Regions from separate parts of the Bradyrhizobium sp. 45 genome, predicted to be linked through region 2. Evidence: riboswitches for the same ligand, from Rfam matches in the RefSeq annotation. Region 2 holds a riboswitch; the other holds the start of a gene.
What was found. Region 2 has a riboswitch for cobalamin ahead of IVB42_RS34815 (DUF1636 domain-containing protein). Riboswitches for the same ligand answer to the same signal wherever they lie in the genome.
Positions count from the first base shown of each region.

Region 1 (3,405 bases), on a different contig from region 2:
CGTAGCGGCAATCCCTCCCGCAACGCAGCCTCGTCGATCTGGATCATGGTCGCTCCAGCCGCCTCAAGGTCGATGACCTCATCTCGGATCGCGAGAGCGATCTGTCGGCATGTCTCGCGCCGCGAGATGTCGTCACGGACAAACGACCAGTTAAGGATGGTCACCGGTCCGGTCAGCATAGCCTTGACGGGTTTTTTGGTCAGAGACTGCGCATAGCGCCACCATTCAACGGTCATGGGCTTCGGCCGGGAGACATCTCCGAACAGGATAGGCGGACGAACGTACCGCGAGCCATAAGACTGAACCCAGCCATGCTTGGTGAAAGCGAAGCCCAACAGCTGCTCGGCAAAGTATTGAACCATGTCATTGCGCTCGAACTCACCGTGTACGAGCACGTCCAGGCCGATATCTTCCTGCCACTTCACGGTACGGGCTGTCTCCGCTTTCAGAAGCTGCTCGTACTGCGTGTCATTCAACGTTCCCCGCGCATGAGCCGCGCGCGCATTCCGGACATCGGCCGTTTGCGGGAAGGATCCGATGGTTGTCGTTGGAAACATCGGCAAAGCGAACGCGACGCGCTGGACGTCGGCACGCTGGGTGAACGCACTGCGACGGCGAAGCATGCTATGGTCGATCGCGGCGATTCGTCCGGCGACATTCGCATTGTGGATCTCGGGCGATGTTTCGCGGGTGACGGCTGCCTCCTCCGAAAGCGCAAGTTCATCGGCCACCTCGGCAGCATGGCCGGCCAGCGCTTTGCCCAATATCGAAAGTTCCTTGATCTTCTGAACTGAGAACGCCAGCCATGTCTTCAGATTGGGATCGAGATCGGTCTCTAGCTCAATGTCGATCGGAACATGAAGCAGCGAGCAGGAAGGAGCAATCTGAACACGGTGCCTGCCCAATTTTTGGACCATAGGAGCAAGTTGGTCGAGCAGCGCCGGAAGATTGGAGCGCCACACGTTCCGACCATCAACGACGCCTAGTGAGACCACGAGATCTCTACGGGTTGTGGCGACAATTGCGTCCAACTGGTCAGGTGCCCGAACCAGATCCACATGAAGCCCGGCAACGGGCAAGGCCAAGGTTGTTTCAAGATTGTCGCCGATAGCCCCGAAATATGTGGCCAGCATGATTTTAAGGGCCGGCACAAGCTTTGCGAAATGAGCATAGGCCCGGCGGACAGCCGCCCGCGATGCTTCGTCGACGTCCATCACTAGGCATGGCTCGTCCAGCTGAACCCATTCAGCACCGCGCGAGGATAGTTCGCGGAGAACATCGACATAGACTGGGAGGAGCCGATCGAGCAGCGACAGCGGATTGAATGCGGGATTTGCGCTTTTGCCAAGCTTCAGGAAAGTGACTGGGCCAACTAGGACGGGGCGCGTTTGGTAGCCGAGGCTTTTTGCCTCCTCATATTCCTCGATCGGCTTTCGAGAGGAATACTTAAAGATCTGATCCCGGTGAAATTCCGGCACCATGTAGTGGTAGTTGGTATCGAACCACTTCGTCATTTCCTGTGCGGCTACGCCAGGCCCATGCTGAGCGTGACCACCGTCCTGAGCGCCACGCGCCATGGTGAAGTAGGTCTTGAGCGACACAGGACCTTCGGTCCAGCCGTAGACGTCGGGAATGGCGCCGACCATTAGGCTGGTATCGAGCACATGATCGTAAAACGAGAAGTCATTCGAAGGAATGACGGTCGCACCGCGGGATTTCTGCCGTGCCCAATTAGCGGCACGAAGTCCACTCCCCGCCTCGAGGAGCTCGGCTTCGCTGGAGTTTCCCGCCCAGTAGCTCTCGAGCGCGACTTTGAGTTCGCGTCGTGGGCCGATGCGTGACGTCCCCAGTGTGGCAACGGGAAGCGAAAGAAAAGACATAGCTCAGACCCCATGATTGGGGCAAAGGCCATGGCGGACGCATGCAGCGAATATCGCGTGAGCGACAGCTGCTTGGCGCACACCGGGACACCCCGCCCGTGGACGATATATTGTCGAGGCAGGTCTCCTGGCTCGCGGGTCGTCGCTGCTGTCCGGCCTTCCCGAAGCCGCATGGCTTCAGTGACTTCGTTGGACAGCGGCTCGCCGCTTACAGTTGCGGGGGCAGCGCCGGCATTGCACCGGCTTCCCTCTTAGCTCCGGATCAAACGAATCCGAAGACCACGACGACTGGCATTAGGCGCACGAGGATCGATCCGTCAACCTACTAAGTGTCGCCGCGATATTGCCCAAGCGATTGCGAGCTGTACCAGCTAGGGCACAACGGTCTTACTCCCGGCCTGGTAACAACGCCTAGATCTGTGGAGCCTCCGCTTGTGAATGCGTCCGTCAACACCCGCTTGGCGTACTCGGATGAGCCAACGCAAGCAGAACGAACGCGATCGCGCTTCGACATCTGCGTGATCGCGACAAATCCGGTCTTTTGCAGCTTCTCGAACTCGCCCGCGAGGACGTTTGCGATCATCCTCGGCCGGCATCCGCTTGATCACAGCGCCATGAGGCTCCTTAGGAATTGTCAAGGCCGGATTGCTCCAGGATCAAACGGATGATCAGGCCGGACTGCCTGTGTTCGGCGGACCCCGCGACGAGCCGTGAGCTCGATCGCTCCGTCGCGTTGGTCAAGATGATCTCCTTCGGTGTGCCAAGCACTTACGTGCTGAGCGACTTTGGCCGCGCCTTCGTTGTTTCCGTCGCCGCTGGCGAGTAGTGCAGCCTGGACGTTGGCCTGCGCGGCATCGCAGGAACAGTTCCGGACGTCAGGATGCACGCTGACTTGCGGAAGCCTTCTGGACGCGGGCTGCTTATGTTGTCTTAGACGGGACACAGGTGTCAGGCACCGGACAGACCACAGCGCATTGCGGCGTGTCGGAATGGCCCTCGCACTCCGTACACTTTTTTGCATCGATAACGTAAATGTCGCGCTTGAGGCTGATCGCCGCGTTGGGACACTCGAACTCACATGCCCCACAAACGGTACATTGCGAAGCGACGATCTTGTAAGCCATGCCTTCCGACTCCTTAGGCGAGCGATGCCATTGGCGATCCCTTTCAAATGCCGTGCCAAGGACAGGCGCGCTCAATGATGGGCAACTTGCCCAATGGTGCTGTGCGGGGTCTGAGACCATGTTGCATCTGCGACAGCATGGGCCGCTTCAATATCAAGCCGTGCGAGCCCTCGGGCCCCTACTCCGATAGCCAGTCGCGACTCGACTGCTGCGAGCTTCCGTCGGTTTGTCTGGCATGGCAGCGCGGGGCCAAGCGACGCTCGACGATTCCCGAAACCGGCGGCGCGAGTAGAAGCCGCGAGCCGACGCACGTCTACGCCGGATGTCGGCAAACCTCCGGTCACACGCCCTGACCGGAGATTTTGTCCAAGCCGCGCTCACGCCTGCAACGTTAACTCCGC
Region 1 is NZ_JADPIX010000046.1:30,941-34,345, reverse strand. It holds gene metE (5-methyltetrahydropteroyltriglutamate--homocysteine S-methyltransferase) at 1-1,880, opposite strand, end outside; cobalamin riboswitch at 1,980-2,179, opposite strand; gene IVB42_RS06470 (hypothetical protein) at 2,545-2,706, shown strand; gene IVB42_RS06465 (4Fe-4S binding protein) at 2,801-3,004, opposite strand.
Region 1: linked by a shared signal. The riboswitch ahead of metE (5-methyltetrahydropteroyltriglutamate--homocysteine S-methyltransferase) and the one ahead of IVB42_RS34815 (DUF1636 domain-containing protein) in region 2 are both predicted to bind cobalamin.

Region 2 (3,405 bases):
CGCGCGCGGCCTGCCCTCACCCGACGTCGGCGCGGCGACGACGCCGCGCGCGGGGTCGTAAAAGCCCATCTCGGGCACTGTCATCTCGCCGATAACTGGCCCCGCATAGAGTCCGGAGGCCAGCGCAAGCTGCGCGATCGCGGCTTGCGATGGGACGGGGCCGCCGGTGTCGCAGAGCACCTTGAGCCGCCGCAACGTCGAGACCGGCAGGGTCGAATACGCGTCCAGCCGCGTATCGTCGCGGCCGTCGGCCGGCAGCACGGCCAGCACGATGCCGCGCTCCTTCGCCAGCTGCTGCAGGGCCGCGAGCCCATACGGCCAATAGGATTCCCCGCCGATCAAACGCACGAGAATGCCGCGCGCGTGCGCAAGCGTGCGTTCGACATAGGTGTCGACCGAGAGCGGATGACGAAGTTCTGCGAGATTGACGAGCCGCAGCGACGGCAGGCTGTCGCGGCCACGGCGCCAGCCGGCCGCGAACGCGGCAAGATCGGAATCCGAATACGAGAGCACCACGAGATCGGCCGGGTCCTGGCCAATGTCTCTTGGTATCGCGGTCTCCTCGAGACCGCGGCTCTCGCGGAAGACGACGTGCATCAGATACCGGATCCTGAAAGACCGAGTCCCGCCTTGATCGCGGCCTCGTCGATATCGCCGTGCTCGCCGATCACGACCAGCTTTGACTGCCTCGCACCCGCGCCCCAGGGCTTGTCGAACTGGTGGCGCACGCGCTCGCCGACCGCTTGCAGCAAGAGGCGCATCGGCTTGCCTTGCACCGCGATGTAACCCTTGACGCGCAGCACATTCTGCTCGCGCGCCAGACGCTGAACGGATGCAACCAGCGCTTCGATATCGGTGACCTCAGGAAGATCGATCACGACGGACGCAAAATCGTCGTGCTCGTGATCCTCTTCGCCGTCGTGATGCGAGGGACGCGCGGCGAGATCGTTCTCGGCGGCAGCACCGAGGCCGAGGATGAGGCGCGCGTCGATCGCGCCGTCGGTGATCGCCAGCATCGGCACGCGGCGCGACATCTCGGCGGTGATCGCCGCCTTGGTTGCTTCGAGGCCTGCCGCGCCCGCAAGATCGGCCTTGGTCAGCAGCACGATGTCGGCGCAGGCGATCTGGTCCTCAAACACTTCCGACAGTGGCGTCTCATGGTCGAGATTGCCGTCCGCCGCGCGCTGCGCTTCGACGGCGTCAGGGTCGGGCGCAAAACGGCCGGCGGCGACAGCTTCGGCGTCGGCCAGCGCGATCACGCCGTCGACCGTGATGCGCGAACGGATCTCCGGCCAATCGAACGCCTTGAGCAACGGCTTGGGCAGCGCCAGGCCCGAGGTCTCGATCAGGATGTGATCGGGCTTGACGGCCCGCGACAGCAGCTTCTCCATGGTCGGAATAAAATCGTCGGCGACGGTGCAGCAGATGCAGCCATTGGCGAGCTCGATGATGTTCTCTTCCGGGCAATTCGCATCGGCGCAGGATTTCAGAATCTCGCCATCGACGCCCTCGCTGCCGAACTCGTTGACGAGCACCGCGAGCTTCTTGCCGTTGGCATTGGAAAGCAGATGCTGGATCAGCGTGGTCTTGCCGGAGCCGAGAAAGCCCGTGACGACCGTGACCGGGACTTTTGCGAGCGAATTCATTCGGCGGCCTCCGGCACGACGGCCAAGGGGGAAATGGGGGGAATGCGGGCAAGCGATTGCTTGCGGAATATCTCCGGGCGGCTGCGCCAGGGCACGAGGCCGTCGGGCGCGGCCGCATAGGCCGCGGCGCCCGCGACCACATCGCTCGCATTCGCATCCGACAGACGGCCATAGACATAGGACCAGCGGCCGGGCGCGCTGAGCGCGACGGAGCAACCCTGGTTGCATGCAGACAGGCATTCGACGGGAACCACGCTGACGCCGTCGGGCACGCCGGCCTCGAGGATCGCGCCATGCAGGCGCTTGCCGGGCGTCGTCTCGCCTTCGCCAAGTGTCTGGCCGGCGCGGCAGGTAATGCAGACATGAAGTGTGACGGTCATCGCTTCTTCCAGAATAAACAGCGGGAAGCGATGAGGCCCACGAACCGTTCTTGCGAAGGCCCGTTTCCCCGTCGCGGAACACCCCGTCCGCCGGTCCAAAATCGTCCGCGTTGGCAGGTCTCCCGGCTTGCGGAGCAGGGTTTCCCCTTCGATCCCCGCCTTCCCGATCCCCTAGGGGTCAGTGGCTTCGGGCATCTCTCCGGTCACGGTCGCGGGGGCGGCTGCATTTTGGAACCAAATCTTGCCGATTCGGACCCTATCGCATTCCCTCTTCGCCTGTCGTAGGACAGGAACCAACGCCGGGCCACCATTTGCCCCCGACCGCCTCTTGTCAAGCCGAAGGACCCCGTCCGATGACGCCCGAACCGGATACCCAGACGGCCGACGAAACCGACGCCCGTCACGCCTCGAAAATGGCGAAGAAGAAGGTCGCCCGCGACAAGATCATGGCGACCAAGAGCGGCGAAAAGGGCCTGATCATCGTCCACACCGGCGCCGGCAAGGGCAAGTCCTCCTCGGCCTTCGGCATGATCGTCCGCTGCGTCGCCCATGGCTTCCCCTGCGCGGTCGTGCAGTTCATCAAGGGCGCCTGGGACACCGGCGAGCGCCGCATGCTGACCGGCCATTTCGGCGACCTCTGCCAATTCCACGCCATGGGCGAGGGTTTTACCTGGGAGACGCAGGACCGCGCCCGCGACATCGCCGCCGCGCGCGCCGGCTGGGAGAAGGCCAAGGAGCTGATCCTCGACCAGAATCTCCGCATGGTCGTGCTCGATGAGATCAACATCGCGCTGCGCTACGACTATCTCGACATCGCCGAAGTTGTCGATTTCCTGGTGACCTCAAAGCCGCCGATGACGCATGTCGTGCTCACCGGCCGCAACGCCAAGGACGAGCTGATCGAGATCGCCGATCTCGTCACCGAGATGACGCTGGTCAAGCATCCGTTCCGCTCCGGCATCAAGGCGCAAGCCGGCGTCGAGTTCTAAGAAACTCGCGATGGCGCGCGCATTGATGATCCAGGGAGCCGGCTCGGACGTGGGCAAGTCGCTCATCGTTGCCGGCCTCGCACGCGCCTTTGTGCGACGCGGCCTGCGCGTGGTCCCGTTCAAGCCGCAGAACATGTCGAACAATGCAGCCGTCACCGTTGACGGCGGCGAGATCGGCCGCGCCCAGGCACTCCAGGCGCTCGCCGCCGGCGTCGAGCCGCACACCGACATGAACCCGGTGCTGCTCAAGCCCGAGACCGATGTCGGCGCGCAGGTGATCGTGCAAGGAAAACGCATCGCGACCGCGCGTGCGCGTGAATATGCGGCGATGAAACCGTCATTGATGGGCGCCGTGCTGGAGAGCTTCGAGCGGCTGAAGGCGCGCGCCGA
Region 2 is NZ_JADPIX010000143.1:492,590-495,994, reverse strand. It holds gene cobN (cobaltochelatase subunit CobN) at 1-597, opposite strand, end outside; gene cobW (cobalamin biosynthesis protein CobW) at 597-1,646, opposite strand; gene IVB42_RS34815 (DUF1636 domain-containing protein) at 1,643-2,026, opposite strand; cobalamin riboswitch at 2,121-2,339, opposite strand; gene cobO (cob(I)yrinic acid a,c-diamide adenosyltransferase) at 2,380-3,015, shown strand; gene IVB42_RS34805 (cobyric acid synthase) at 3,026-3,405, shown strand, end outside.